DNA from 2 places in the Kitasatospora sp. NPDC086009 genome. Region 1 is predicted to be linked to the other one. Evidence: riboswitches for the same ligand, from Rfam matches in the RefSeq annotation. Region 1 holds a riboswitch; the other holds the start of a gene.
The links. A riboswitch is a leader RNA that binds a small molecule or an ion and turns the genes downstream of it on or off. The one in region 1 is predicted to bind glycine.

Region 1 (14,504 bases):
GGGCACGTCGCCCTTGAGCAGGATCCGCTCGCGGCGCTGTCGGCGGCGCGGGTCCGGCACCGGCACCGCGGACATCAGCGCGGTGGTGTACGGGTGCATCGGGGACGCGTAGAGCGAGTCCCGGTCGGCGATCTCGACGATCTTGCCGAGGTACATCACCGCGACCCGGTCGGAGACGTGCCGGACCACCGAGAGGTCGTGCGCGATGATCAGGTAGGTCAGGCCCAGCTCGCGCTGGAGGTCGTCCAGCAGGTTGACCACCTGCGCCTGGATGGAGACGTCGAGGGCGGAGACGGGCTCGTCCGCGATGACCATCTTGGGCCGCAGGGCGAGCGCCCGGGCGATGCCGATGCGCTGGCGCTGGCCGCCGGAGAACTCGTGCGGGTAGCGGTTGTAGTGCTCGGGGCTGAGCCCGCACAGCTCCAGCAGCTCCTGGACGGCCTTCTTGACGCCGCCCTCGGTCTGCACCTTCTGCAGCCGGAACGGCGCGCCGACGATGGTGCCGACGGTGTGCCGGGGGTTCAGCGAGGAGTACGGGTCCTGGAAGATCATCTGGATGTCGCGCCGGAGCGGCCGCATCGCGCCCGTGCCCAGGTGGGTGATGTCGGTGCCCTCGAACTCGATCTTCCCGCCGGTGGGCTCGTCGAGACGGGTGACCAGCCGGCCCATCGTCGACTTGCCGCAGCCGGACTCGCCGACGACACCCAGGGTCTCCCCCGCGTTGACGGTGAAGTCGATGCCGTCGACGGCCCGGACCGCCCCGGCATCGCGGCGCAGCAGGCCGCCCTTGATCGGGAAGTGCCGGGTCAGGCCGGTCACCCGGAGCAGCGGCTCGCGGTCGGGGGCGGGCGCGGGCGCGGGCACCTTCTTCATGGGCTCGGGGGCCGCCGCCTGAGTGTCCGTCATCGGTTCTCTCCAGAATGGTGGTACGAAACCGGGCTCACAGCCGGGGCGCGATCTCTTCGGTGAAGATGCGGCGCCGGTCGGCGGCGGCGAGGTGGCAGGCCGCGTGGTGCCCGGGCGCTGCCTCGGTCAGGACGGGGACCTCGTCGGCCGAGCGCCCGCCGGTCAGCCCGGCGTACGGGCAGCGCGGGTGGAAGGCGCAGCCGGACGGCACGTTGATCAGGCTGGGCGGGGTGCCCTTCACCGGGACGAGCCGCTCCTGGAGCTCACGGTCGAGACGCGGCATCGAGCCCAGCAGGCCCCAGGTGTAGGGGTGCTGGGGCGCGTCGAAGAGGGTCTCGGCGGGGCCGCGCTCGACGCACTTGCCGCCGTACATGACCAGGATGTCGTCGGCGAGTTCGGCGACCACCCCGAGGTCGTGGGTGATGACGATGACGGCCGAGCCGAACTCCTCCTGGAGGTCCCGGATGAGGTCCAGGATCTGCGCCTGGACGGTGACGTCCAGCGCGGTGGTGGGCTCGTCGGCGATCAGCAGCGACGGGTCGTTGACCAGGGCCATCGCGATCATGGCGCGCTGGCGCATGCCGCCGGAGAACTGGTGCGGGTAGTCGTCCACCCGGCGGTCGGGCTGCGGGATGCCGACCCGGTCGAGCATCTCGACCGCGCGGGCCCGGGCCTGCTTCTTGGTCGCCTGCGGGTGGTGCACCCGGTAGGCCTCGATGATCTGCGCCCCGACGGTGTAGTAGGGGTGCATCGCGGTCAGCGGGTCCTGGAAGATCATCGCCATCTCGCGGCCGCGCAGCTGGCGGACCCGCTCGGGGCCGGCCGCGACCAGCTCCTCGCCGTCCAGGTGGATCTCGCCGCTGATCCGGGCCCGCTTGGAGCGGTGCAGGCCCATGATGCCGAGCGAGGTGACCGACTTGCCGGAGCCGGACTCGCCGACGATCCCGAGGGTCTTCCCCTTGTGCAGGTCGAAGCTGACCCCGTCCACCGAGCGGACCAGGCCGTCGTCGGTGTCGAAGTGGATCCGCAGGTCCCGGACCGAGAGGAACGGGTCCCCGGTCGCGGCGGCCACCGGCGCCGGGGTCTTCTGGAGCTCGGTCACGACAGCCTCACCCGGGGGTCGACAGCGGCGTACAGGAGGTCAACCACGAGGTTGCAGAGGACGATGAAGAAGGCGGCGAGCAGCGTGACGCCGAGGATCTTCGGCAGGTCGTTGTCGGAGATCGCCGAGACGGCGAAGGCGCCGACGCCCTGGAGCGAGAAGACCTGTTCGGTGATCAGCGCACCGCCGAGCAGCAGACCGAGGTCCATGCCGAAGATGGTGACGACCGGGGTGAGCGCGGAGCGCAGCCCGTGCTTCACGACCACCTTGCGCTCGGCCAGGCCCTTGGCCCGGGCGGTGCGGATGTAGTCCTCGCTCATCGTCTCCAGCATGCCGGCGCGGGTGAGCCGGGCGTAGAGCGCGGAGTAGAGGAAGGCCAGCGAGATCCACGGGAGGATCAGGTTGCGGGCCCACATCAGCGGGTCGTCGGTGAAGTTGACGTACTGGAGGTTGTCGAGGATCGGCCACTCGTAGCTGAAGAGCGTGAGCAGCAGCGCACCGGTGAAGAAGACCGGCAGCGAGACACCGGCCAGCGCGACGCCCATGGAGAGCCGGTCGAAGATCGACTTCGGCTTGAGCGCGGAGATGACCCCGGTGGTGACGCCGGAGACCAGCCAGAGCACGGCGGCGCCGATGGCCAGCGACAGCGTGATCGGGATGCGCTTGGTCAGCTCGGGCCAGACCTCCAGGTGGTTCTTGAAGGAGTAGCCGAAGCAGGGCACGTGGCAGGTGGCGGCGTCCGGGCCGAACTTGTACTCGGCCCCGGTGACGAGCGCCTTCAGGAAGCGCCCGTACTGGACGTAGATCGGCTGGTCGAAGCCGAGGTTCTTCTTGACCGCCGCGACCGCCTCGGGGGACGGGTTCTTCCCGATGTACTGCGTGGCCAGCTGGTCGGTCGTCTCGCCGGCCAGGCGCGGCAGCAGGAAGAAGATCGCGAAGGTGACCGCGCTGACCACCAGCAGCAGCACCACGGCCGCGAGCGTCCTGCGGAGGATGTAGGCAAACACAGTTGGTCGGCTCCGGCGGCCCGCCGCCGTCCGGGATCTTCCGGACGGCGGCGGGCGCCGCTGCCTTCACCTGCCTTCAGGGATACGGAGCCAGGCTCTTACTTGGTCGTACCGATGTTCAGGTAGTCGTACTCACCCGAGAAGGCCGAGGTGGAGACGACGTTGGTGGCGGTGTCCGAGCGGTACAGGAACACCTTGAAGTAGGTCAGCGGGACGTAGACCGCCTGCTCCATGACCTTCTTGTCGATCTCCGCGTAGATCTTCTCGCGGGCCGCCTTGTCGGTGTTGACGGCGGCGTCGTCGAGCAGCTTGTTGATCGCCGGGTCGTTCAGCGAGGCCAGGTTGCTGTTACCGGCCTCCTTGATGGCGCGGCCGTCGACGATCTGCTGCAGGAAGCCGTAGCCGGTCGGCCAGTCGGCGCCCCACTGCATCATCATCAGGCCGATGTTCTTCTCCTTGTTCTTCGCCGGCACGCCGACGTTGTCGGAGAGGTACTTGCCCTGCGGGTACTGCTGGATCTCGGCGTTGATGCCGACCTTCTTCAGCGCGGCCTGGATCGAGGTCGCGGCGGCGATCTCGGTGGCGCGCTCGGTCCGGGCGCTCAGGACGGTGTTGAAGCCGCCCTCCTTGCCGCAGGCCTTGAGGGCTTCCTTGGCCTTGGCCTCGTCGCCCTTGTTGTCCTTGGTCTCGTACAGGTTGATGTCCTGGTGACCGGGGATGTCCGCCGGCAGGACGGAGTTGGCGATCTGGCCGCGGATCGGGCCGCCGACCGCGGTCTGCACCGAGACCTTGTCGATCGCGTACTGCACGGCCTTGCGGCACTCGACGTTGTCGAACGGCGCGACCTGGCTGTCGATCGCGGTGTAGACCAGGCGGCCGCCGTAGGCGTTGTCCGTCTTGGCCTTCAGCTTCGGGTTCTGCAGGATCTGCGCCTGGGTCTGCGGGTCGACGCCGCCGCCGACGAGGTCCACCTGGGCGTTGCCGGCCAGCAGGTCCTTGTCGATGGTGGACTGCTCGATGTTCATCTTGAGCACGATCTTGTCCGCGAGCTGCTTGCGGATCGTGTCGGTGCTCGCGTCCCAGCTGGTGTTCGGCACCAGGGTGAGCTGCTTGCCGTCCTCGTAGGACTCGAACTTGTAGGAGCCCGAGGCCATCGGGTGCTTGACGTAGTCGGCGCCCTTGTCCTTGTCCTTGGGGACCGGGACGGTCTGCGGGGCCGAGACCAGGTAGTCGAAGTCCGCGAAGGCGTGCTTCAGGTGGAAGACGACGGTCAGGTCGTCCGGCGTCTCGATGGACTTGAGGTCGCCGGCCGCGTCCTTGTACGGGCCCGCGTACGGGGTCGGGTTGTCGACCAGGAGGTCCTTGAAGTACGTCGGACCGTTGGAGAACACGTCCGGCGCGAAGTTGGAGCGCTCCACCGCGTACTTCACGTCCTTGGACGTGATCGCGCTGCCGTCCTCGTACTTCAGGCCGGCGCGCAGCTTGTACGTCCAGGTCAGGCCGTCCGCGCTGGGCTGGCCCATGGACTCGGCGAGGTCCGGGACGAGCTTGTTGCCCTCGTCGCCGGGGCCCGGCGCGAAGGTGGTCAGCGGACGCCCGTACAGGCGCGAGAAGTTGTAGATGTAGGCGTAGTACGTGTTGCCGGGGTCGAGCGAGTCCGGCGTGCCCTTCATCTCGTAGGTGACCGTCCCGCCCTTCTTGTCCGAGGCGTTGACGATGCCCTTGGTGGCCGCGTCGGCGCCGCCGCCGGACGCGGCGGAGGACGACGAGTCGCCCCCGCTCTTGGATGAACCGGAGGTACACCCGGTGACGACCAGGACAGCGGCGGCGGCCACTGCGGTCAGTCCGACGGTACGGGACCTACGCATGGTGAGATCAACCCCTTGAGGAAGTGGTGGCGGATCGGAGGGTCCTGACGGGATGTCAGTTGCTCTTGGGATCGAGGGCGTCACGCAGCCCGTCGCCGAGCAGGTTGAAGGCGAGCACCGTGAGGAAGATCGCCATACCGGGGACCACCATGTACTGGGGGTCCACCTGGTAGTACTTGATCGCGTCGTTGAGCATCCCGCCCCAGGAGGCCTGCGGGGCCTGGATGCCGACGCCGAGGAAGCTGAGGCCCGCCTCGAAGAGGATGTTGGTCGGGATCAGCAGGGTCGAGTAGACCAGGATCGGACCGACCAGGTTGGGCAGCAGCTCCTTGAACAGGATGAACGGCCCCCGGGCGCCCAGGCTGCGGGCCGCGTAGACGAACTCGCGCTCACGCAGTGAGAGGGTCTGGCCGCGCACGATCCGGCCCATGTAGGGCCAGTTGAAGAAGCCGATCACGAAGATCAGCACGCCGATGTGCAGCGGGAGGCCGTGCAGGCCGAACGCGCCGCCCTGGAGCGAGGCGGAGATCGCGATGGCGAAGAGCAGCAGCGGGAACGCCAGGAAGACGTCCATCACCCGGCTGATCAGGGCGTCCACCCAGCCGCCGTAGTAGCCGGCCATCACGCCGAGCACGGTGCCGAGGGTGTTGGAGAGCAGCGTCGCCCCGAAGGCGACGAGCAGCGAGACCCAGGAGCCCTCGATGACCCGGGAGAGCAGGTCACGGCCCTGCAGCGGGTCCACGCCGAGCGGGTGGTCGAGGCTCATGCCGCCCCAGTCGCCGAACGGCAGACCACCGAGGTTGGCGTCCAGGAGGTCCTGGTTGAGGGCGTCGGGGTCCAGGCCGAACATCGACTCGATCGGCTTGGCCAGCACGGCCAGCAGGACGAGCAGGATCACCACGACGGCGCCGGCGACGGCGGCCTTGTCCCGTTTGAAACGGGTCCAGGCGATCCGGCCGAGCGAGCGGCCCTCGATCTTCGTGGCCGGGCTCGCGGCGGCGGCTGCCTCCGGCGTGTTCCCGGCGGTCTTGATGGGTGCGGTCATGGTCAGTTCGGTCCCCTCGCCGACGGTGGCCGGCCCACGGGTGCCGGTCGCCGGTTCGGCGGTACGGCTGGTGCGGACGTGCGGAGGTTCAGGTGCGGGTGTTCAGCGGTGCGACGTGCTCGGGTACTGCGGCCGCGCGGGATGGGCGTCGCGAGGCTCAAGCGGTCCGCCAGCGCGTTCACCCTCGTGGGGCACCCAGTACGCGCGGTGCGTTGCGCAGAACTCTCTGCCATCCGAACTGGCTTGCGCCAGCCCTGACAACCGAGAGATGCCCAACTGTGATCTGTCGGCATGCACCTCTGGATCTTCGGCATATCCCTCTTCACACAGCTGTTACATGCATGTCAAGGGGCTGCACCGAACCAGCCGGAAATCCGACCGGAAATGCCGGGACCGACATGACGGATCGTCATGTCGGTCCTGGTGGAGGGCTTTGGGTGCATACACCCGGACTACCCGTTACCGCGCCGAGAACACCCGAACATCCGTGCTTGCGACAGGTGTCCGAAGTGCCCGTAGTTGGGACACGAACACCAGGTCTGCCCGGAGTTGCGGTGCGGGCGCCGGAATGCCCGGCGTGCGGTACCGGCGCCCGAATGCCCGGAGCCCCGACACGGGCGGCGGAACGCCCGGCGTGCGGCGCGGGCACCGCGGCGCCCGCCGCGTCGACCGTGCGGGCGTCAGCGCCCCGGGTAGCCGGGCCAGGGCTGCTGCGGCGGCGGCTGCTGCCCCGGCCACACCGGGCCGGGCGCCTGGGCGCCGTAGCCGTACGCCGGGCCCGCCTGCGAGGCGTAGGGCGGCGGCGGCACCGGCGGGTACGGCGCGGCCTGCGAGCGGCCGTGGCCGCCCGCCTCGCGGTCGTAGAACGGCCGCGCGTTGGCCCGCATCCAGAGCGCCACCGGGTCGTACTCGTCCCCCATGGCGACGGTGGAGACCGCGAGCCCCTCCGGCGCGACCGCGATCGCGCGCTGCATCAGCGCCCGGACGGCCTCCACCGTGGGCGGCGAACTCTCGTACAGCTCAAGTCCGATGGCCAGGTACGGTTCGCCCACGGAGGGCTGCACCCAGGCCCGGCGCAACGCCTTGACCGCCCGCACCTCGACCGCCTGCCGCTCCAGCAGCGCGAAGAACTGCTGGGCCTGCACCTGTGGTTCGCTCAGCTTCAGCGGCCCGGCCGGCAGCCGGTCCAGGCCGGCCGCGATCCGGCGCAGGTCCGCCCAGGGCACCCCGACGCCGCCGCCGGGGGCGTGCGGGTTCAGCCAGAGGCCCCAGCGGGTGCGATAGAGCGAGGCGGCGATCTCGCGCCCCGAGATCACCTCGTGCGCCCGCGCCCAGCCGGACGCCGCCAGCTGCTCGGGCGAGGTGACGGCCGGCGCGTAGCCGTGACCGCTGATCTCCATGTTCCCGTACTGGGCGTCCGGACTGCCCGGCGTACCGTGCCAGAGCAGCATCCAGACCTGCCCCGCGGCCAGCGCGTGCAGCAGTGCCTCGTACGCCTCCCAGCGTTCCGGCGCGACCTCGCGCAGGGCGTGCTCCAGCGCTCTCGGATCCGCGCCGGGGCGCCCGGCGGGTACCTGGCCCCAGGGCCCCGGTGCACCGCCCGCTACCGCTCCCGCACTCATGCGCCCACCTCGCTGCGCCTCTTCTTCTCTCACCTGCCGCCGGCCCGGCGGTCATCTGCAGGCACCCTATGGGGCGCCACCCGCCACCGCCACGCCGACGTGCCCGGCGGTGGCCTCCGGCCCGGTGCCGGGCGAGGAGGAACGCGTCACATCCGTGCGTAGAACGGCTGGACCCGGTTGAGCAGCCACTCGACCACGGGGTCCTCCGCGAGGTCGAGCAGTACGAGGTGGACGCCGCCGGGCAGCGGCGCGGTTCCCAGCGCACGGCCCAGGGCCTCGTTCACGGCGGCCGGTTCGGCCGGGGCCGCCGGATCGAGCTGGACGCCGACGAACATCACCGTCGGCTCGCCCTCCACGCTGGCCAGCGCCCGCCTGGCGGTCAGGACGCCGGGCAGGCCCGAGAGCTCGTACCGGCAGGCGGCCAGGAAGGCCTCCGGGTCCTCGCCCGGCACCGGTTCGCGCAGCGCCACCCGGCCGCCGGTCGGTGCCTCCGGGGCGTCCCAGCGGTCCTCGCGCGGCCCGCGCCGCAGCTCGGCGACGCCCTGCGGCGGCACCGGGATGCCCACCGGCGCCTCCGGGTTCACCGCGATGCCCACGCCCAGCGGCAGCCCGCGGGCGAACTCCCAGACCGGCGCGATCGCGAAGGCCATCCCGGGCGCCTGCTGGAGGAGCACCTCCTGCGAGGAGAAGACCGGGACGTAGGGGTCGCCGGCCAGCTCGATGGTCGGCAGGTCCAGGGCCTGGCCCTGCGGGTCGCCGCCGGCCGGCAGCGGGATCCACACCTGGCTGCGGGCGAGCACCTCGAACACCCGGGGGGTCGCGCCGGGATCGCCGAGCGCGGCCGTGAGCACCTGCTCCAGCTCGTTCGCGGGCCATCCACCGCCGGGCGGCGCCGCCTCCGGGCCGCCCCACCCCTGCTGCTGCTCCACCGGGTACCCCATCCGCCGCTGTACCGTCCTCTGTCCGCCGACGCCGAGCAGCCTAGCGGGCCCGCGGCCGGGGCCGCGGTGCGCGCCGGTACCGGTCGGTACGGGGCCGGGGCGGTACCGGTGGGCTAGCGGTGGCGGGTGCGGGCCGGGCCCGCCGGGCGGGGCCGGGCCCGGGGCCCCTCTCCCGTCTTCCGCCGGGACGTGCCATGATGTCCGCGTCTGCGGGTGTTCCCCGCCGAGAACCTCAACTCCATACCGGCCGCTCGAACCCGCGCGGGAGAGTCCGGAGTACCCCCGAGAGGCGGTACAGCCGGCGCCGAAGGAGCAAGTCCTCCCCGGAATCTCTCAGGCCCCCCTACCGCACGGGTTAGGCACATCTGGAAAGCGGCGCACGGCCCTGTCGCGCGCCCACCCACGGTGCAAGCCGCCATGCTGTCCTGTTAGCTGTGAAGCGCTGCGGGCCCGCGTGCGGTGAAGCTCTCAGGTTCGACGACAGATGGGGAGACCCAGCCGCCGCATGCCCGCGCGCAGGCTCGGTCCCCGAGCGGGTCCGGTCCGGCGTGCGCACACCTGAGTGCCCAGACCGAGGAGTTCCAGGCCATGTCGTCCCTCCGCCTCACCGCGCTCGACGCGCTGCACCGCGCCCTCGGCGCGACCATGACCGACTTCGCCGGCTGGGACATGCCGCTGCGTTACGGCAGCGAGCGCGAGGAGCACCTCGCCGTCCGCACCAAGGCCGGTCTGTTCGACCTCTCCCACATGGGCGAGATCACCGTGACCGGCCCGCAGGCCGGCGCGATGCTGGACCACGCGCTGGTCGGCTTCGTCTCCGCGCTCGGCGAGCTGCGGGCCCGCTACACCATGATCTGCGCCGAGGACGGCGGCATCCTGGACGACCTGATCGTCTACCGCCTGCGCGAGGACGCCTTCCTGGTCGTCGCCAACGCCTCCAACGCCCAGCTGGTGCTGGACGAGCTGATCGCCCGCGCCAAGGGCTACGACGCCGTCGTCACCGACGACCGCGACACCTACTCGCTGATCGCCGTCCAGGGCCCGGAGTCCACCGCGATCCTGGCCGACACCACCGAGGCCGACCTGCCCGGCCTGAAGTACTACGCGATCCTCCCGGCCCAGGTGGCCGGCCGCGACGTGCTGCTCGCCCGCACCGGTTACACCGGCGAGGACGGCTTCGAGATCTTCTGCAACCCGGGCGACGCCGCGCACATCTGGACGGCGCTGACCGAGGCCGGCACCGGCCGCGGCCTCGTCCCCTGCGGCCTCTCCTGCCGCGACACGCTGCGCCTGGAGGCCGGCATGCCGCTCTACGGGCACGAGCTCTCCACCGACCTGACCCCCTTCGACGCCGGCCTCGGCCGGGTGGTCCGCTTCGACAAGACCACCAACGAGGGCGCGTTCGTCGGCCGCAAGGCCCTGGAGCAGGCCGCCGCCGCGGCCGAGGCCAACCCGCCGCGGGTGCTGGTCGGCCTGGTCTCCGAGGGCAAGCGCGTGCCGCGCGCCGAGTACACCGTGGTGACCGCCGACGGCGAGCCGATCGGCCGGATCACCTCGGGCGCGCCCTCCCCCACGCTGGGCAAGCCGATCGCGATCGCCTACGTGGACGCGGCGCACGCCGCCCCGGGCACCACCGTCGCGGTGGACGTGCGCGGCAAGCACGAGCCGGTGCAGGTCGTGGCGCTGCCGTTCTACAAGCGCGCCCGCTGACGCCCCTCGGGCGCGCCCGCCGAGGCCTCACGAGCGCGCCCGCCCGGGCCTGACCACCCCGAAGATCCACGTCGAAGCCGTCCGTCCGGCGGCCCGCTTCGTCGTACCCGCTTCCCATCCTGGAGAATGACGCCATGAGCAACCCCCAGCACCTGCAGTACACCAAGGAGCACGAGTGGCTGACCGCCGTCGAGGACGGTGTCTCCACGGTCGGCATCACCGCCCACGCCGCCGACGCGCTCGGTGACATCGTCTACGTGCAGCTGCCCGAGGTCGGCGAGACCGTGACCGCCGGTGAGACCTGCGGCGAGCTGGAGTCCACCAAGTCGGTCAGCGACCTGTACTCGCCGGTCACCGGCGAGATCACCGAGGTCAACCAGGACGTCCTGGACGACAACTCCCTGGTCAACAGCGCCCCGTTCGAGGGTGGCTGGCTGTTCAAGGTGCGCGTCGAGTCGACCGACGAGCTGCTCAGCGCCGACGAGTACAACGCCCTGACCAACCCGGCCTGAGCCGGCCGTTCGGGGTGGCCGCAGTGCGGCGGCCGCCCCGGCCACCGGGCCTCCTCCGCCCTCCGGTCGCCCGCCGCCACCCTTCCGTGGGGCGTGCCAGGCGCGGCACCTCCTTCTCTCCTCCCTGGGAAGACCACACCATGACGGTTCTCAACCAGTCCCTGCACTCGCTCGACCCGGAGATCGCCGCCGCGGTCGACGCCGAGCTGCACCGCCAGCAGACCACCCTGGAAATGATCGCCTCCGAGAACTTCGCCCCGGTGGCGGTCATGGAGGCCCAGGGCTCGGTGCTGACCAACAAGTACGCCGAGGGCTACCCGGGCCGCCGCTACTACGGTGGCTGCGAGCACGTCGACGTGGTCGAGCAGATCGCGATCGACCGGATCAAGGCCCTGTTCGGCGCCGAGCACGCCAACGTCCAGCCGCACTCCGGCGCGCAGGCCAACGCCGCCGCGATGTTCGCGCTGATCCAGCCGGGCGACACCATCCTGGGTCTGAGCCTGGCCCACGGCGGTCACCTGACCCACGGCATGAAGATCAACTTCTCCGGCAAGCTCTACAACGTCGCCGCGTACCACGTGGACGACAAGACCGGCCAGGTCGACATGGCCGAGGTCGAGCGCCTCGCCAAGGAGCACCAGCCGAAGCTGATCATCGCCGGCTGGTCCGCCTACCCCCGTCAGCTGGACTTCGCCGCGTTCCGCCGGATCGCCGACGAGGTCGGCGCCCTGCTGATGGTCGACATGGCGCACTTCGCCGGTCTGGTCGCCGCGGGCCTGCACCCCAACCCGGTGCCGTACGCGGACGTGGTCACCACCACCACGCACAAGACCCTGGGCGGCCCGCGCGGCGGCGTCATCCTCTCCAAGGCCGAGTGGGCCAAGAAGATCAACTCCGCGGTCTTCCCCGGCCAGCAGGGCGGCCCGCTGGAGCACGTGATCGCCGGCAAGGCCGTCGCCTTCAAGGTCGCCGCCTCCGAGGAGTTCAAGGAGCGCCAGCAGCGCACCCTGGACGGCGCCCGGATCCTGGCCGAGCGCCTGCTGCAGGCCGACGTCGCCGAGGCCGGCGCCTCGGTGCTGTCCGGCGGCACCGACGTCCACCTGGTCCTGGTCGACCTGCGCAACAGCCAGCTCGACGGCCAGCAGGCCGAGGACCGGCTGCACGAGGTCGGCATCACGGTCAACCGCAACGCCATCCCGAACGACCCGCGCCCGCCGATGGTCACCTCCGGCCTGCGGATCGGCACCCCGGCCCTGGCCACCCGCGGCTTCCAGGCCGAGGACTTCCGCGAGGTCGCCGACATCATCGCCGAGGCGCTGAAGCCCGCCTTCGACGAGACCGTCGCCACCGCGCTGAAGGCCCGGGTCACCGCCCTCGCCGAGAAGTACCCGCTCTACCCGAACCTGTAGTTCGGACACGGGTGACCGGGCTCACCTCGCCTGGTCACCTGGGATTCCGGGGCACCGCGCACACTGGACAGTGCGCGCGGTGCCCCGTTCCGTGTCAGCACCCCGCCTGCAAGTCCTTCCACGAGACCAGACAAGGACGTCCTCCGTGGCCATCAGCGTCTTCGACCTCTTCTCCATCGGCATCGGCCCGTCGAGTTCCCACACCGTCGGCCCGATGCGCGCCGCCCGGATGTTCGCCCGCCGCCTGAAGTCCGAGGACCTGCTGACCGGGGTGGCGAGCGTCCGCGCCGAGCTCTTCGGCTCGCTGGGCGCCACCGGCCACGGCCACGGCACCCCGAAGGCCGTCCTGCTGGGCCTGGAGGGCAACTCCCCCCGCACGGTCGACGTCGACCAGGCCGACCGGGACGTCGAGCGGATCACCGCCGAGAAGCGGCTCGACCTGCTCGGCGCCCACCCGATCGACTTCGACCCGGGCACCCAGCTGATCCTGCACCGGCGCCGCTCGCTGCCGTACCACGCCAACGGGATGACCCTCTGGGCCTTCGACGCCGACGGCGGCCTGCTGCTGGAGAAGACCTACTACTCGGTCGGCGGCGGCTTCGTCGTCGACGAGGACGCGCTGGGCGCGGACCGCGTGAAGCCGGACGACACCGTGCTGAAGTACCCCTTCCGCACCGGCGACGAGCTGCTCCGCCTCAGCCGCGAGACCGGCCTGTCCATCTCCGGCCTGATGCTGGAGAACGAGAAGGCCTGGCGCAGCGAGGAGGAGATCCGGGCCGGGCTGCTGGAGATCTGGCGCGTCATGCAGGAGTGCGTGCGGGCCGGGATGTCCCGCGAGGGCATCCTCCCCGGCGGCCTCAAGGTGCGCCGCCGCGCCGCCTCGGGCGCCCGCGCGCTGCGCGCCGAGGGCATCGGCCCGGCCAACGCCATGGAGTGGGTGACCCTCTACGCGATGGCCGTCAACGAGGAGAACGCCTCCGGCCGCCGGGTCGTCACCGCGCCCACCAACGGCGCGGCCGGGATCATCCCCGCCGTGCTGCACTACTACCTGAACTTCATCCCGGGCGCGGACGAGGACGGCATCGTCCGCTTCCTGCTCGCCGCCGGTGCGATCGGCATGCTCTTCAAGGAGAACGCCTCGATCTCCGGCGCCGAGGTCGGCTGCCAGGGCGAGGTCGGCTCCGCCTGCTCGATGGCGGCCGGCGGCCTCGCCGAGGTCCTCGGCGGTTCCCCCGAGCAGGTCGAGAACGCCGCCGAGATCGGCATCGAGCACAACCTGGGCCTCACCTGCGACCCGGTCGGCGGCCTGGTCCAGATCCCCTGCATCGAGCGCAACGGCATGGCCTCGGTCAAGGCCGTCACCGCCGCCCGGATGGCCCTGCGCGGCGACGGCCGCCACCACGTCTCCCTCGACAAGGCGATCAAGACCATGAAGGAGACCGGCGCCGACATGAAGATCAAGTACAAGGAGACCTCGCGCGGCGGCCTCGCCGTCAACGTCATCGAGTGCTAGGCAAGTGTGCTGACCTGCATGATTTCTCCGTCAGAGCTGCCAGGCCCCTCTCTGCGCACACGGCCCGAAGTGCCTGAAAGGCCCCTCGGAGAGCTCTGACCTCCCTGAGGACTCCCTGGCAAATCCCTGGTCCGCACCATGCCGACCAGGGATTTCCGGTCTCGCGGCGGACGGAGTCGGCGCCTGGCGTACCGCGGCCTCCCGCTTGCCCCGGTAGGCCTCCTCCCGCGCACCGGGTCGGGGGGGTCAGCGGCGCAGGGTGAGGGGCAGCGCCTCCAAGCCGCGCAGCATCATCGTGTCGCGCCAGCGCAGGTCGCGCTCCTGGCAGGCCAGGGTCGTTCCGGGGAAGCGGGCGAGGAGCGCGGTGAGCGCGATCTCGGTCTCCAGCTTGCCGAGCAGGGCCCCGAGGCAGCGGTGGATGCCACCGCCGAAGGCGAGATGGCCGGCGTCCCGGCGGTCGAGGATGAGGCGGTCGGGGTCCTGGAAGCGCGCCGGGTCGCGGTTGGCCGCGCCGAGGGACAGCAGCACGAACTCGTCCTGCGGGATCTCCACCCCGCCGACGTCCACCGGCTCGGTGGTGAAGCGGGTGGTGGCCATGCAGATGGGGGAGTCGTAGCGCAGGAACTCCTCGACGGCCCTGGGCATCCGGGTGAGATCGGCGCGCAGCCAGGCGGCCTGGCCGGGATCGCGCAGCAGCGCGAGGCAGGAGGTGCCCAGCAGGTTCACGGTGGTCTCATGCCCGCCGATCAGCAGCAGGGCGACCATGCCCACGATCTCGTCGTCCGTCAGCTCTCCGCGCTCGCGGGCTTCCAGCAGCTCGGTGAGCAGATCGGCGGGACGGTCATTGCGGCGGATACGCCGGTCGGCGA
Region 2 (14,504 bases), on a different contig from region 1:
AGCGGACCGACACCGGTGAGACCGTGGTCGGCCACGATCCGGGGGACGAGCTGGCGCAGCGCCGCAACCGGGCGGTCTGAGCCGCGGGAGCAGGGGGCCGCGTGGTCACGGCGCCGCAGAATCACGAGGCCGTGGGCCCGGACGGGGAACCGTCCGGGCCCACGGCCTCGTCGTGCCCGGTGGATCATCGACCCAGGGAGGGCACGTGCGGTTCGGCTCCGGCATACCCGGCCTGCTGCGGCGACGGGCGCGGCGGCTCGGCGTCCGGCTGCGGCAGCGGCGCACCCAGCGGAGGATCTTCCAACTCGTCACCGTGCTCTGCTCGCTGGCCCTGGCACCGAGCGCCTGGCTGTGGGTCTCGGCGGGCGACCGGGTCGGCACCGTGCGGAGCGCGCCCGACGCGCCGGTGGCGGTGGTGTTCGGCGCCGGGCTCTTCGAGGGCAGGCCGTCACCGTATCTGGCGCACCGGCTGGACGCGGCGGTCGACCTGTACCGGGAGCGGAAGGTCCAGGCGATCCTGGTCACCGGTGACAACGGGCGGGCCGGTTACGACGAGACCGACGCGATGCGGCAGTACCTGATCGAGCACGGGGTGCCGCAGGTGCGGGTGGTGGGCGACTACGCGGGCTTCGACACCTGGGACTCCTGCACCCGGGCGCACCGGGTGTTCGGGGTGGACCGGGCGGTCCTGGTCAGCCAGGACTTCCACGTCCGGCGGGCGCTGGCGCTCTGTGAGGCGGCGGGCATCGACGCGTACGCGGTCGGGGTGCCGGAGCTGCACGACGCCACCTGGCTGTACGGCGGGCTGCGGGAGATCCCGGGGGCGGGCAAGGCGCTGCTGAACGCCTGGCTGCGGCCGGACCCGTTCTTCCTCGGGCCCCGGGAGGAGGGCATCCCGAAGGCGCTGGCCGACGCGGGGACCGCGCGGGGCTGAGGCGGCGGCGGGGTTCGGCCGCGCTGTCGGACCCGTGCGGCATGATCGGCGGGTGCGGTCACTGCCGAGCATCATCCACCTCGACATGGACGCCTTCTTCGCGGCGGTGGAGCAGGCGGCCAAGCCGAGCCTGCGCGGGAAACCGGTGATCGTCGGCGGCCTGGGCGGCCGGGGGGTCGTCTCCACGGCCTCGTACGAGGCGCGGAAGTTCGGGGTGCACTCGGCGATGCCGATGGCGCAGGCGCGCCGGCTCTGCCCGAACGCGGCCTTCCTGTCCGGGCGGTTCGAGGCCTACCGGGCGGTGAGCGAGCTGGTCATGGGTCTGCTGCGGGAGCTGTCGCCCCTGGTGCAGCCGCTCAGCCTGGACGAGGCCTTCGTCGACCTGGAGGCGGGCCCGTACGGCCCGGCGCTGCTGGCGGCGGACCACGGGACGGGGGAGCACCTGGTGACGGCCCTCGCGGAGGACCTCCGGGCGGACATCCACCGGCGCACCGGGCTGACCGCCTCGGTCGGGGCGGCCGGGTCCAAGCTGATGGCCAAGATCGCTTCGGAGCAGGCCAAGCCGGACGGCCTGGTGCTGGTCGAGCCGGGCCAGGAGCGGGTGGTGCTGGGCCCGATGCCGGTGCGGGCGCTGCCGGGCGTCGGCCCGGCCACCGAGCAGGTCCTGCGCCGGGCGGGGCTGAACACGGTGGCCGACCTCGCCGAGGCGGGGGAGTCCGAGCTGGTGCAGCTGCTGGGCAGGGCGCACGGCGCCGGTGTCCACCAGATGTCGCTGGGGCTGGACGACCGGCCGGTGGTGGCCGACCAGGACGCCAAGTCGGTGTCGGTGGAGGACACCTTCGAGGTGGACCTCGCCGACCGGGACCGGGTGCTGCGCGAGGTCGACGTCCTGGCCGCGCGGTGCGTGCGGCGGCTGCGCGCCGCCGGACGGTCGGGGCGCACGGTGGTGCTGAAGGTGCGGCGGTTCGACTTCTCCACGCTGACCCGCTCGGAGACCCTGCGCGGTCCGACGGACGACGAGACGGTGATCGTCGAGACGGCCCGCCGGCTGGCCTCCCAGGTGGACATCACCGGCGGCGTCCGGCTGCTCGGGGTCGGGGTCTCGCAGCTGGCGGACTACACCCAGGAGGACCTCTTCGCGCAGGCCGTCCGGGAGGAGGCGGGGGAGCCGGGGGCGGTCGAGGCCGACGCCCAGGAGGACGAGGCCCCGGAGCCCGCGGTGGTCGTGGCGCGGCACTGGATGCCGGGCCAGGACGTGCGGCACGCCGAACTCGGCCCGGGGTGGGTGCAGGGCAGCGGAGTCGGCCGGGTGACGGTGCGGTTCGAGACGCCGTGGAGCGGACCGGGCCGGGTGCGGACCTTCGCGGTGGAGGACCCGGCGTTGGAGCCGGCCCGTCCGCTGCCGCTGCGCGGCGACGAGGACGGGCCGTCGGCCGGGGCGGGGGGCGGTGAACCGGCGGTGGGCTGACCCCCCCTGGAACGCACGAAGCGGCCCCACCCGGCAGGGGGCCGGGTGGGACCGCGTGCACGGCCGGCCCTCGGGCGGTCGCGATGCCCTCGTCGACCGTTCGGGGACCGGTCCCCCGCGCCCTGTCCCTGGGCGCGGGGGGTGGACGCCTCGTCAGGCGTCGGTCTTGACCAGCTCGGGGCTGGGGCTGAGGTCCGCCGCACCCTTGCCACCGGCGACGGTGACGGAGGGCTTGACGCTGCGGATCAGGAAGGGGACGGCGCCGGCGATCGCGCAGACCGCGGCGGCGACCCAGAACGCGTGCTTGTAGGCGTCCAGGGTGGGCAGCGAGACCGGGATCGGCAGCTTCATGGTGTCGCCGGTGAGGATCGCGGCCATCACGGCGGTGCCGATCGCGCCACCGACGGTGCGCAGCACGGCGTTCATGCCGTTGGCGATGCCGCTCTGCTCGACCGGGACGGCGCCGTTGATGTAGGCCGGCATCGCCGAGAAGGCGAGGCCGATGCCGAGACCGAAGATCGCCGAGGCGGTGTAGATGTCGGCCTCGTGGCTGTGGCGGACGGCCAGGTAGGCCATCGCGACGGCGCCGAGGACGCCACCGAGGACCAGCGGCAGGCGCGGGCCGCGACGGGCGATCAGCAGGGCGCCGACCGGGGCGGCGACCATCGAGCCGAGCGCGGACGGCAGCAGCATGACACCGGCGTGCAGCACGGTCGCGGTGAACCCGTAGTGGGTGAGCTTCTCCGGGGTCTGGGCGAAGTTGCTGATCACCATGAACGAGCCGTACATGCCGAAGCCGATCAGCAGGCCGGCCAGGTTGGTGAAGGCGACGGCCGGGCGGGACATCATCTTCATGTCGACCAGCGGGTGCTTGACCTTGACCTCGATGACGCCCCAGATCAGGGCGATCACGGCGGCGACGGCGAACAGGCCGAGCGTCTTGGTGGAGGTCCAGCCCCAGGTGTTGCCCTGGCTGACCGCGACCAGCAGGGCGGAGAGCCAGCCGGCCAGGGTGATCGCGCCGAGCGGGTCGGCGCCGCCCTCCTTGTCGGTCACCGGGTCGCTGGGCACCCGGAAGGCGACCAGGGCGACCGCGAGCAGGCCGAAGAACAGGCCCATCCAGAAGATCGACTTGTAGCTCCAGTGCTCCAGCAGCAGGCCGGTGGCGACCAGGCCGAGGCCGCTGCCGACGCCCATCGAGGCGCTGATGGCGGCGACGCCACCGGTGACCTTCTGCTTCGGCAGCTCGTCGCGGACGATGCTGATGGCCAGCGGCAGCACGCCACCGCCGGCGCCCTGGAGGACGCGGGCGACGACCAGCCAGGTGAAGGAGTGGGTGCTGACGGCGAGCGCCGAGCCCGCGACGAGACCGGCCAGCGAGATCAGCAGCATCGGCTTGCGACCGCGCAGGTCGCCGAAGCGGCCCAGCAGGGGGGTCAGCACGGCGGCCGAGAGCAGGTTGGCCGTCATCAGCCAGGTGATGCTGGAGCCCGAGACGTCGAGCTCCTTGGCCAGCGAGGGCAGGATCGGAACGACCGCGGTCTGCACCACGCTGAACGACAGCATCGCCAGGATGAGGGCCGGCAGGACCCGGGCGCTGCTCTGCTTCTCGGCCGCGGTGGTGGGCTGTGGTGCCTCACTCACGGTTGCTTCCTCCCGTACATAGTGAATGAACTGAAGCAACCATGCCGGGAGATACTTCAGTGTGTCAAATATCGATCGGTGAAGCTTTGGCAAAGTCGAAGGACCCCGGACCGTGGAGGTTCGGGGTCCCTGGGGCGGACCGTCAGGCGAGCGGCCTCAGCGGGGCCGGCCGGGACGGCTCGCCAGCGCCCAAGTGCCCGCCGGCGCCCGCGTGTTCGCCGCCGCCCGGGCGCCCGCCGGCGCCGTCGGGAGTGGCGGACGGGGCGTGGTTGGACGAGGGGCCCGGGGTCGGGGCGGCCGCGGTGTTGTCGTGGACCTCGACGTGCTCGCGCCGCAGCTCGTCCCGGATCACCTCCTCGTCGGTGTAGCGCTCGACGACCAGGCGGACCCGCTCGATCGGCGCGAGGTACTTGCGGACCACCGGCCGCTCCTCGCGCAGCGTGACCTCCTCCACCGCCTCGGCGATGTCCTTGTCGCTCAACGAGGCCCGCTCCGCCTCGCCGACCGGCGTCCGCTCCACCCGGACCCGCTCGCGGACCACCGGCACCCGGCGCTCCACCGCCTCGCTGGTCACGTACTTGCGCAGCTTCGCGGTGCCCACGACATGCCACTCGGTGGTGATGTCCAGTCGTTCCTCACGGCAGGTGATCTCCACCGGAGCGTTCGGCGCCGACGAGGCCGCGCCCGCGCGGTCGGGCGCCGGGGTACCGGAGGTGGCGGCCCGGGGGGCCGCCACCTCGGCGCCGTCGGGGCCGCCCGTGACGAGCGGGGCCGCCGGCGGGCGCTGCTCCGGTGCGACGGGCGCCGACGGGGTGGTGGCGGGCGCGGTGGTGTCGAGGGTCCGCACGTTGGGCTCCGTAGCAGGTTCGGACGGCTTGCCGAGGTCGGCGGCCGGGGGGACGGTGAGGGGCGGGGCCATGCTGTCGGCCGAATGGAAGGCGAGCGGCTTCGCCGAGGCCGACTGGTCGGCGGGCTTCGCCGCGGCGACGCCCGCCACCGCGGCGGTGCCCGCCGCTGCCGCCGGGGCGGCGGCCGGCACGCTGCCGAAGTCGAGGTCGGCCGGCTCGGAGCCGGAGCCGTCGCCGGTGGACGGCCGGCCGTCCACCTGGGTGTCCAGCCCGTAGTAGCGGTAGAGCTGGAGCTCCTGGGCGGGTGAGAGGTGCTGGCCCACGCCGAAGTCCGGTGACTCCTTCACCAGGGACTTGTCGTAGGGCACCCGCAGTTCGTCGCCGGAGAACTCGCTCGTGGTCAGGGGGACGAAGGCGTCCCGGCCGAAGATGCCGGTCCGGACGGCCGCCCATTCGGGCTGCCCGGTGGCGTCGTCGAGGTACACCTCGTCGACCGTGCCGATCTTGTCTCCGTTGCGGTCGACCGCCTTGTGGCCGATGAGGTCCCGGGGGTCGATATCGGTCTGCACTCTTTCCTCCAGTGCGTTGCGCCTGCGGAACGCCCGCAGGCCGGCGGCCGGCCCGCCCGTCCCATCCGCCACTTCACACCAAAAGCCATGAACCGGACCGGCGCGACCGGGGTGCGGCCGGACGGGCCCGGTGCTGCGCCGTCCGGGTCACGGACCGGCTGTTCACGTGCCAGGACGCACCCGTGATCGAGGCGCCTGCCGCTGGTACCCTGGGCGCGACCGCCGAGCCCGCTCGGGAGAGTCCCCGAGAGCGGAAGTCGCTGGTCGGGGCGCCGAAGGAGCAACTCCTCCCCGGAATCTCTCAGGCATCCGTACCGTGTGGGATAGGTCACTCTGGAAAGCAGGGCAGGACTGCCGGCGAGGGAGCCGGCGGCACCACCCTCACCGACGGTGCAAGCCGGCGGGGCGCCACAGCGCCTCGCGCGGGTGAAGCTCTCAGGTCCCGATGACAGAGGGGGAGGCCTGTCGGGTCCGTCCGCCCCAGGCCTGTCCGCTGTCGTCCGCAGCGGCGGTGCCGCCCGGCGTGCGTACCCCCGCCGGTCCGTGACCAGGAGGCCTCGACCACCATGAACGCCCAGCCGAACGCGGGACGCACCACCACCCCCGTGACCCTCACCGAGCTCGAGCAGGCCAGCCCCTTCGAGAACCGCCACATCGGCCCCGACGTCGCCGCGCAGGAGAAGATGCTGGCCCAGGTGGGCTACGGCTCGCTGGACGAGCTCGCCGCCACCGCCGTGCCCGAGGCGATCCGCTCCATCACCGGGCTGGACCTGCCCGCCGGCCGCAGCGAGGCCCAGGTCCTCGCCGAGCTGCGCGAGCTGGCCGGTCGCAACACCGTCCTCCAGCCGATGATCGGCCTGGGCTACTACGGCACCTTCACCCCGCCGGTGATCCTGCGCAACGTCCTGGAGAACCCGGCCTGGTACACCGCGTACACGCCGTACCAGCCGGAGATCTCGCAGGGCCGTCTGGAGGCGCTGCTCAACTTCCAGACCGTGGTCTCCGACCTCACCGGTCTGCCCACCTCCGGCTCCTCGCTGCTGGACGAGGGCACCGCGGCCGCCGAGGCGATGTCCCTGGCCCGCCGTGTCACCAAGGTCAAGGGCGGCGTCTTCCTGGTCGACGTCGAGACCCTGCCGCAGACCGTCGCGGTGATCCGGACCCGCGCCGAGCCGACCGGCGTCGAGGTCGTCGTCGCCGACCTCTCCGCCGGCATCCCGGCCGAGGTCGCCGAGCGCGGCGTCTTCGGCGTGCTGCTCCAGTACCCCGGCGCGACCGGTGTGGTCCGCGACCTCGCCCCGGTGATCGAGCAGGCCCACGGCCTCGGTGCGATCGTCGCCGTCGCCGCCGACCTGCTGGCGCTGACCCTGCTGAAGTCCCCGGGCTCGCTCGGCGCCGACATCGCCTGCGGCACCTCGCAGCGCTTCGGCGTGCCGATGGGCTTCGGCGGCCCGCACGCCGGCTACCTCTCGGTGCGCGCCGAGTACGCCCGCTCGCTGCCCGGCCGCCTGGTCGGCGTCTCCGTCGACGCCGACGGCAACCGCGCCTACCGGCTGGCCCTGCAGACCCGCGAGCAGCACATCCGCCGCGAGAAGGCCACCAGCAACATCTGCACCGCCCAGGTGCTGCTGGCCGTGATGGCCTCGATGTACGCCGTGTACCACGGCCCGGACGGCCTGGCCGACATCGCCCGCCGCACCCACCGCTACGCCGCCGCCCTCGCCGAGGGCCTGCGGGCCGGCGGCGTCGAGCTGCTGCACGGCGAGTTCTTCGACACCGTCACCGCGGTCGTCCCCGGCCGCGCCGCCGCGATCGCCGAGGCCGCCCGCGCCCACGGCATCAACGTGTACCAGGACGGCGAGGACCGGATCTCGGTCTCCACCGACGAGACCACCACCCGCGAGCACCTGGCGGGCGTCTGGGCCGCGTTCGGCGTCGAGGGCGTCGAGACCCCGGAGAGCGCCGAGGCGCTGCCGGCCGCGCTGCTGCGCGAGGACGAGTACCTGACCCACCCGGTCTTCCACAGCCACCGCTCGGAGACCGCCATGCTGCGCTACCTGCGCCGCCTGTCGGACCGCGACTACGCGCTGGACCGCGGCATGATCCCGCTGGGCTCCTGCACCATGAAGCTCAACGCGACCACCGAGATGGAGCCGGTGACCTGGCCGGAGTTCGGCCAGCTGCACCCGTTCGCGCCGATCGACCAGGCCCAGGGCTACCTCACCCTGATCCGCCAGCTGGAGCAGCAGCTGGTCGAGGTCACCGGCTACGACGCCGTCTCGATCCAGCCGAACGCCGGCTCGCAGGGCGAGCTGGCCGGTCTGCTGGCCGTCCGCGCCTACCACCACGCCAACGGTGACGTGCAGCGCGACGTCTGCCTGATCCCGTCCTCCGCGCACGGCACCAACGCGGCCTCCGCCGTGATGGCCGGTATGCGCGTGGTCGTGGTCAAGACCCTGGTCGACGGCGACGTGGACGTCGAGGACCTCCGGGCGAAGATCGAGCAGCACCGCGACAACCTCGCGGTGCTGATGGTCACCTACCCGTCCACCCACGGCGTGTACGAGACCCAGATCACCGACATCTGCGCCCTGGTGCACGAGGCCGGCGGCCAGGTCTACGTGGACGGCGCCAACCTGAACGCCCTGGTCGGCCTCGCCAAGCCGGGCAAGTTCGGCGCGGACGTCTCGCACCTGAACCTGCACAAGACCTTCTGCATCCCGCACGGCGGCGGCGGCCCGGGCGTCGGCCCGGTGGCGGTGCGCGCGCACCTGGCGCCGTACCTGCCGAACCACCCGCTGCAGTCCGAGGCGGGCCCGGCCACCGGCGTCGGCCCGATCTCGGCCGCCCCGTGGGGCTCGGCGGCCATCCTGCCGATCTCCTGGGCGTACGTCCGGCTGATGGGCGGGGAGGGCCTCAAGCGGGCCACCCAGGTGGCGGTGCTGAACGCCAACTACATCGCCAAGCGCCTGGCCCCGCACTTCCCGGTGCTCTACACCGGTCCCGGCGGCCTGGTCGCGCACGAGTGCATCATCGACCTGCGCCCGCTCACCAAGGAGACCGGCGTGACGGTGGACGACATCGCCAAGCGCCTGATCGACTACGGGTTCCACGCGCCGACGATGTCCTTCCCGGTGGCCGGCACCCTGATGATCGAGCCGACCGAGTCCGAGGACCTGCACGAGATCGACCGCTTCTGCGACGCGATGATCGAGATCCGGGCCGAGATCGACAAGGTCGGCTCGGGCGCGTGGCCGGCCGAGGACAACCCGCTGCGCAACGCCCCGCACACCGCGGGCGCGCTGGCCGGTGACTGGGCGCACGGCTACTCGCGCCAGGAGGCCGTCTTCCCGGCGGGCGTGAACCCGGCGGACAAGTACTGGCCGCCGGTCAGCCGGATCGACGGCGCGTACGGCGACCGCAACCTGGTCTGCTCCTGCCCGCCGCTGGACGAGTACGGCTCCTGAGCCGACTGACGCGGTACGGCAGGGCCCCGGCGGAGTCTTCTCCGCCGGGGCCCTGCCCGTTGTCCTGCGTCGTCGGTGCCGCTCGGCGGCCGACCCCGCCGCCGGCCGGTCAGGCGGCGTGTGCGACGGGGCGGCGCGGGGCGATCACCCGGCCGTCGGGCAGCAGTTCGCCGGTGTCCTCGAAGACCAGGACGCCGTTGCAGAGCAGGCTCCAGCCCTGCTCCGGGTGGCAGGCCACCGGTACGGCCGCCTCGCGGTCCTCGGACTCCGCCGACGGGCACTCAGGACGGTGCTGGCACATACGCGTACCCTCGCTTCGCTTGGCGATCCTCCCCGTGGTGCGGCGCCGCCGGGTGACCGGCGGGAGCCGCCGCGGTAGTCGGATCCTGTCCGGCGCCGGGCCAGGTGTGGACCGGCGCTCAAGTGGGTAGGACAGGGGGTCCTTCCACGCTGGTTCCCAGTGTCGGCATCCCGGGGCGATCGCGCAGCAATTTCGTGACATGCGCCACAACTACCGGGCAGAGATCACCCGTTCAGGTGGCAGCAGACGTGAATGAGCGCCGGACGGGTCAAGGGGCGGCTGACTCGATTCGGCCATGCCCTATGACCCGTCCGGGTGGGTACGGGTGGCGCGGGGGTGACGGGGGAGCGTTCAGGAGGAGCCGAGCAGCAGTGGCCTGGCGAGCGGGGCGCGGGTGAGGACGGGCAGCAGGTCCGCCGCCGGGTAGGCGCGGTGCGCGGTGACGCCGAGCGGGGCCGGGGCCAGTGGGATCAGCTGGTCCGCGTCGGGGCCGGCGTCCGGGCTGTGCAGCCAGAGCGCGGTGGCGTACTGGCCCGGAAAGGTGAGCAGCCGGGGCTGCCGTCGGGTCCGCGAGGTCTGGGCGAGCTGCCAGGCCTGGCGCAGTGCCCGGACGGTGGAGTCCAGGTACGGCCCGGCGGTGAAGTGGGAGAAGACGTGGCCCTCGACGCCCTGGACCACCTCGGCCGCGGCCGCGACCTCGGCGCCGTCCTTGATCAGGAACCGCCAGCCCGTCCGCCGGGCGGCGGCGAGCTCGGGACGGGGCCCGTCCAGGACGTGGACCGCGAGCGGATGCGCGGGCAGCAGCGGGCCGGTCGGATGACGCAGCGCGGCGGCGGCGGGCTGGCGCAGCGCGGTCTCCGAGTCGAGCGCGGCGAGGACCGCGCGCAGGGCGCTGGGCGGGGGCTGGGGAGTCTGCAGAGTCATGGCGGGGTCGCCTCTCCGTGCGAGATCGGCGTGCGAGTGCGGCATACCGGCATGGCGCGGTGTGTCGTCGGTGACGGAACCTGGCCGTGTCCGGTTGTGCATGATCGCGGTGCGGGCGCCGCCGCTGCCGTCGACGAGGGTGTTCGGATCGACAGCGGGCCGGCCTTGGGCGCAGTGCGAATTCTATCGAACAGGTGCACAGGGTGACCTGTTTATCACAGGCGGTGGCGCCGGGCAAGTCGACGGATGTGCTGAAAGACCATCAGTTCCCTTGCATTGCAAGCCGGTCGAAGCGATCGGGTATCGATCTTCGGGGTGGGCATGATGCTTGCACGGTCGGTCGGCCGGCCGCTCAGGAGGAGGGGACCATGGGCGAGAAGGTCGTGGCGACGCGCGCGGACCTGTCGGACCGGCAGCTTTACCGGCGCAAGCTCCAGTCCTGCCAGGACGCGCTGGAGCGGATGCTGCGAGAGGACCGCTTCGACCGGCCCCGCGCCGTGATGGGGCTGGAGATCGAGCTCAATCTGGCCGACGAGCAGGGCCTGCCGGTGATGCGCAACGCGCAGGTGCTCAGCTCGATCGGCTCCAGTGACTTCCAGACCGAGCTGGGCCAGTTCAACATCGAGGTCAACATCGCCCCGCACCGGCTCGCCGGCCACGTCTTCGAGGAGCTGCGCGAGGAGATCGACACCGGGCTGCGCTACGCCGACCGGCGGGCCGCCGAGGCCGGCGCGCGGATCGTGATGGTCGGCATCCTGCCGACCCTGGAGCACGATCACACCGGGCTGGACGCGATGTCCCACAACCAGCGGTACAGCCTGCTCAGCGACCAGATCCTGGCCGCCCGGGGGGAGGACATCACGCTGGACATCGAGGGCGTCGAGCACCTCCAGCTGGAGTCGATCACCATGGTCGCCGAGGCCGCCGCGACCTCGTTGCAACTGCACCTCCAGGTCACCCCCGAGCGGTTCTCCTCGGTCTGGAACGCGGCCCAGGCGATCTGCGGCCCGCAACTGGCGCTCGGCGCCAACTCGCCGTTCCTGTTCGGACGGGAGCTGTGGCGGGAGACCAGGCCGGTGCTCTTCCAGCAGGCCTGCGACACCCGTTCGGCCGAACTCAAGGCGCAGGGCGTACGGCCGATCACCTGGTTCGGCGAGCGCTGGGTGGACTCGGCGTCCGACCTGTTCGAGGAGAACCTGCGGTACTTCCCGGCGCTGCTGCCGATCTGCGACGACGAGGACCCGGTGAAGGTGCTGGCCTCCGGCGGCGTGCCGCGGCTGGCCGAGATGCGGCTGCACAACGGCACCATCTACCGGTGGAACCGCCCGGTGTACGACGTCAGTGGCGGCGTGCCGCACCTGCGGGTGGAGAACCGCGCGCTGCCGGCCGGTCCGACCGTCGCCGACACGCTGGCCAACGCGGCCTTCTACTACGGGCTCGTCCGGGTGCTCGCGGAGCAGTCGCGGCCGATCTGGAGCAGGCTGCCGTTCGAGCGGGCCGACGAGAACTTCCGGCAGGCCGCCCGGTACGGCGTCGACGCCGTGTTCCAGTGGCCGCGGCAGGGCCGGGCCGGGCGCGGCGGGGGCCTGGCCACCGTTCCCGCGGTCGACCTGGTGCTGAACGAGCTGCTGCCGATGGCCTACCAGGGGCTGGACGAGTGGGGCGTGGAGCCGGCCGACCGGGACCGCTACCTCGGCATCATCGAGCAGCGCTGCCTGCGCCGGGTGAACGGCGCCTCCTGGCAGAGCGCCACCTTCCACCGGCTGCGCGAGCAGTTCGGGATGGACCGCCCGGCCGCGCTCGCCGCGATGACCCGGCGCTACATCGAGTACATGCGGGCCGGCGAGCCCGTGCACACCTGGCCGGTGGGGTAGGGCCCGGCGGCCCCGTGGCGGGGGCACTCCGCGGCCCTGACGGGGAGTGCCCTGTGGAAGGATGACCGCTCCGGCCGTCGGCCGACGGCCGGAGCGACGCCGGACCGCTGGAGCACCCCGTGACCACCGCCCCGACCCAACCGGAGACCGCGCGGCCCACGCGCCGGCTGCTCGGCGTGGAACTGCTGATCGTCCTCGGCCTCTCCCTCGGGGCCAGCGGCGTCGGCGCGCTGATCAGCTTCACGGGCTCGCTGACCGAGACGCTCCAGCTCGGCCAGCAGGTCGCCACCCTGAACTCCTCACGGGCGCCCGGCCGCCCCTGGCTGGACCTCGCCTGGCAGGTCTACTACATCGCGCGCGGGCTGATGCCGGTGGTGCTGGTCGGCTACCTGCTGGTGCGCGAGGGCACCTCGCTGCGGGTGCTCGGGTTCGACCTCGGGCAGAAGCTGCGCGACCTCGGCCGGGGCGCCGCCGTCGCGGCCGCGATCGGCGGCACCGGGCTGGTGCTCTACCTGGGCTCGCAGGCGGCCGGCTACAACCTGACGGTGGCGCCGTCCGGGCTGCCCGACGTCTGGTGGCGGATCCCGGTGCTGGTCGCCTCCGCCTGGCAGAACGCCATCCTGGAGGAGGTCGTCGTCCTCGGCTACCTGCTGCGCCGGCTCGGGCAACTGGGCTGGTCGTGGCCGGCCGCGCTGGTGGCCGGCTCGGTGCTGCGGGGTTCGTACCACCTGTACCAGGGGGTGGGCGGGCTGGTCGGGAACATGGTGATGGGCGCGGTGTTCTGCCTGCTGTACCGGCGCTGGGGGCGGGTGATGCCCCTGGTGGCGGCGCACGCGCTGATCGACACGGTGGCCTTCGTCGGGTACGCGCTGCTGGCCGGCCACGTCAGCTGGCTGCCCACCGGCTGACCGCCGGGCGGACGGCCAGGGGGCGCGGCGGGCGGGCCAGCAGCCGGTCCACGTGCCGGCGCTCCAGGCCCTGGCCCGGGTCGATGGGCAGCAGGAGGCGGTCACGGCGCCAGATGGCGTTGCGGACCAGGCGGGGCGGGATGACGTCGTCCGTCCAGGCGAACGGCCGGCCGGCGGCGTACCGCAGCAGGGGGGCCCACTTGTGTGCGGAGAACAGCTCCATCAGCGGTACCCGCGGGTCGCCGGGCTGCGGGACGTAGCCGGCGAAGCGGACCACCGGCAGCCGGGGCAGCCCGATCGCCGGGGCGATGTGGGTGTTGGCCTCCTCCTCCCACGTGGTGGCCCAGACCAGTTCGTAGGTGTCGGCCAGTTCACGCAGCCACTCGCCGTGCCGGGCGGAGAGCAGGACGCTGTAGCCGAGCAGGGTGTGCGCGTCGAACCCGGCCTCGGGTCTCGGGCAGACGGGGTTGAGCACCCCGTCGACATCCAGGAACAGCAGTGGCTTCGGCACCGGGCGCCCCCCAGGTCAAGACGTCTCTGTCATCCGGTCGGACGAGTGGCGTACGCCGGTGGTTGCCCGGCGGAGGGCGCGCGCGGGGGGCGCGGGGGCGCTCAGCCGACGGTGGCGGGCTCGACGGGCCGCGCGACCGAGGCCGGAGCGGAGCGCCGGGAGAGCCGGCGGACCTGCGGCTCCAGCAGGACGAGGGCGCTGAGCAGCAGGCAGAGCGCCGCACAGGCCCAGAGCGCGCCGGTCAGGCCCAGCCCGACCGCGGCCGGCCCGGCCAGCGCGGTGCCGACCGGGGCCAGCGAGAGCGAGCCCAGCTGGTCGTAGGCGGAGACCCGGGAGAACATCTCGGCGGGAATCTCCTGCTGCAGGGCGACCATCCAGTTGACGCCGAACACGGTGACCCCGGCGCCGGACAGGAACATCGCCGCGACGAGTACCGGCAGCGGCGCGGCCAGCGCGAGGGCCAGCGCCGGCAGGCCGAAGAGGAAGACGCCCCAGTTGCCGATCAGCAGGATCCGGCGGGGCTGCCAGCGGACCATCAGCAGGCCGGTCACCACCAGGCCGATCCCGTGCGCGGCGAGCGCCAGCCCCCAGTCGCCGGCGCCGCCCAGTCGTTGCTCGGCGACGATCGGCCCGTACACCGCGTCCACGGCGGTGATGCAGGCCATCAGCACGGCGAACTGGAGCACGATCACCCAGAGCCAGCGGCGGGAGGCGAACTCCTGCCAGCCCTCGCGCAGGTCGCGCAGCATGCCGCCGCCGGCCGCGGCGGGGGCGGCGGCCTCGGCCTCCAGGAAGAACCGCAGGGCGGCGGCGACCAGGAAGCAGCCGGCGTCCACCGCGAGCACCCAGCCCGGGCCGACGGCGGCGGTGAGGGCGCCGCCGAGCGCCATGCCGCCGATCTGGGCGGAGTTCAGCGCCAGCCGGAAGACCGAGAACGCCCGGCCGGCGTGCTCCGCGGCCACGCTCTGCATGATCATGCCCTCGGAGGCGGGGGCGTAGAAGGCGTGCCCGGCGCCGCCCGCCGCGGAGAGCAGCATCAGCTGCCAGAGCTGCGCC

Region 2: it holds a riboswitch for glycine, as region 1 does, so the genes downstream of both, gcvP (aminomethyl-transferring glycine dehydrogenase) here and gcvT (glycine cleavage system aminomethyltransferase GcvT) in region 1, are expected to answer to the same signal.

The regions. Positions count from the first base shown of each region.
Region 1 covers NZ_JBITSA010000006.1:460,141-474,644, reverse strand. The annotation lists gene ACIF6L_RS18590 (ABC transporter ATP-binding protein) at 1-906, opposite strand, end outside; gene ACIF6L_RS18585 (ABC transporter ATP-binding protein) at 941-2,008, opposite strand; gene ACIF6L_RS18580 (ABC transporter permease) at 2,005-3,015, opposite strand; gene ACIF6L_RS18575 (ABC transporter substrate-binding protein) at 3,114-4,883, opposite strand; gene ACIF6L_RS18570 (ABC transporter permease) at 4,939-5,928, opposite strand; gene ACIF6L_RS18565 (enhanced serine sensitivity protein SseB C-terminal domain-containing protein) at 6,609-7,550, opposite strand; gene ACIF6L_RS18560 (enhanced serine sensitivity protein SseB C-terminal domain-containing protein) at 7,697-8,491, opposite strand; glycine riboswitch at 8,744-8,850, shown strand; gene gcvT (glycine cleavage system aminomethyltransferase GcvT) at 9,080-10,201, shown strand; gene gcvH (glycine cleavage system protein GcvH) at 10,336-10,713, shown strand; gene glyA (serine hydroxymethyltransferase) at 10,854-12,122, shown strand; gene ACIF6L_RS18540 (L-serine ammonia-lyase) at 12,268-13,635, shown strand; gene ACIF6L_RS18535 (cytochrome P450) at 13,882-14,504, opposite strand, start outside.
Region 2 covers NZ_JBITSA010000015.1:9,627-24,130, forward strand. The annotation lists gene ACIF6L_RS28945 (MerR family transcriptional regulator) at 1-80, shown strand, start outside; gene ACIF6L_RS28950 (ElyC/SanA/YdcF family protein) at 206-934, shown strand; gene ACIF6L_RS28955 (DNA polymerase IV) at 987-2,402, shown strand; gene ACIF6L_RS28960 (MFS transporter) at 2,556-4,046, opposite strand; gene ACIF6L_RS28965 (DUF2382 domain-containing protein) at 4,189-5,463, opposite strand; glycine riboswitch at 5,687-5,790, shown strand; gene gcvP (aminomethyl-transferring glycine dehydrogenase) at 6,030-8,930, shown strand; gene ACIF6L_RS28975 (DUF5999 family protein) at 9,040-9,231, opposite strand; gene ACIF6L_RS28980 (hypothetical protein) at 9,583-10,155, opposite strand; gene ACIF6L_RS28985 (glutamate--cysteine ligase) at 10,524-12,029, shown strand; gene ACIF6L_RS28990 (CPBP family intramembrane glutamic endopeptidase) at 12,149-12,937, shown strand; gene ACIF6L_RS28995 (HAD domain-containing protein) at 12,915-13,448, opposite strand; gene ACIF6L_RS29000 (MFS transporter) at 13,550-14,504, opposite strand, start outside.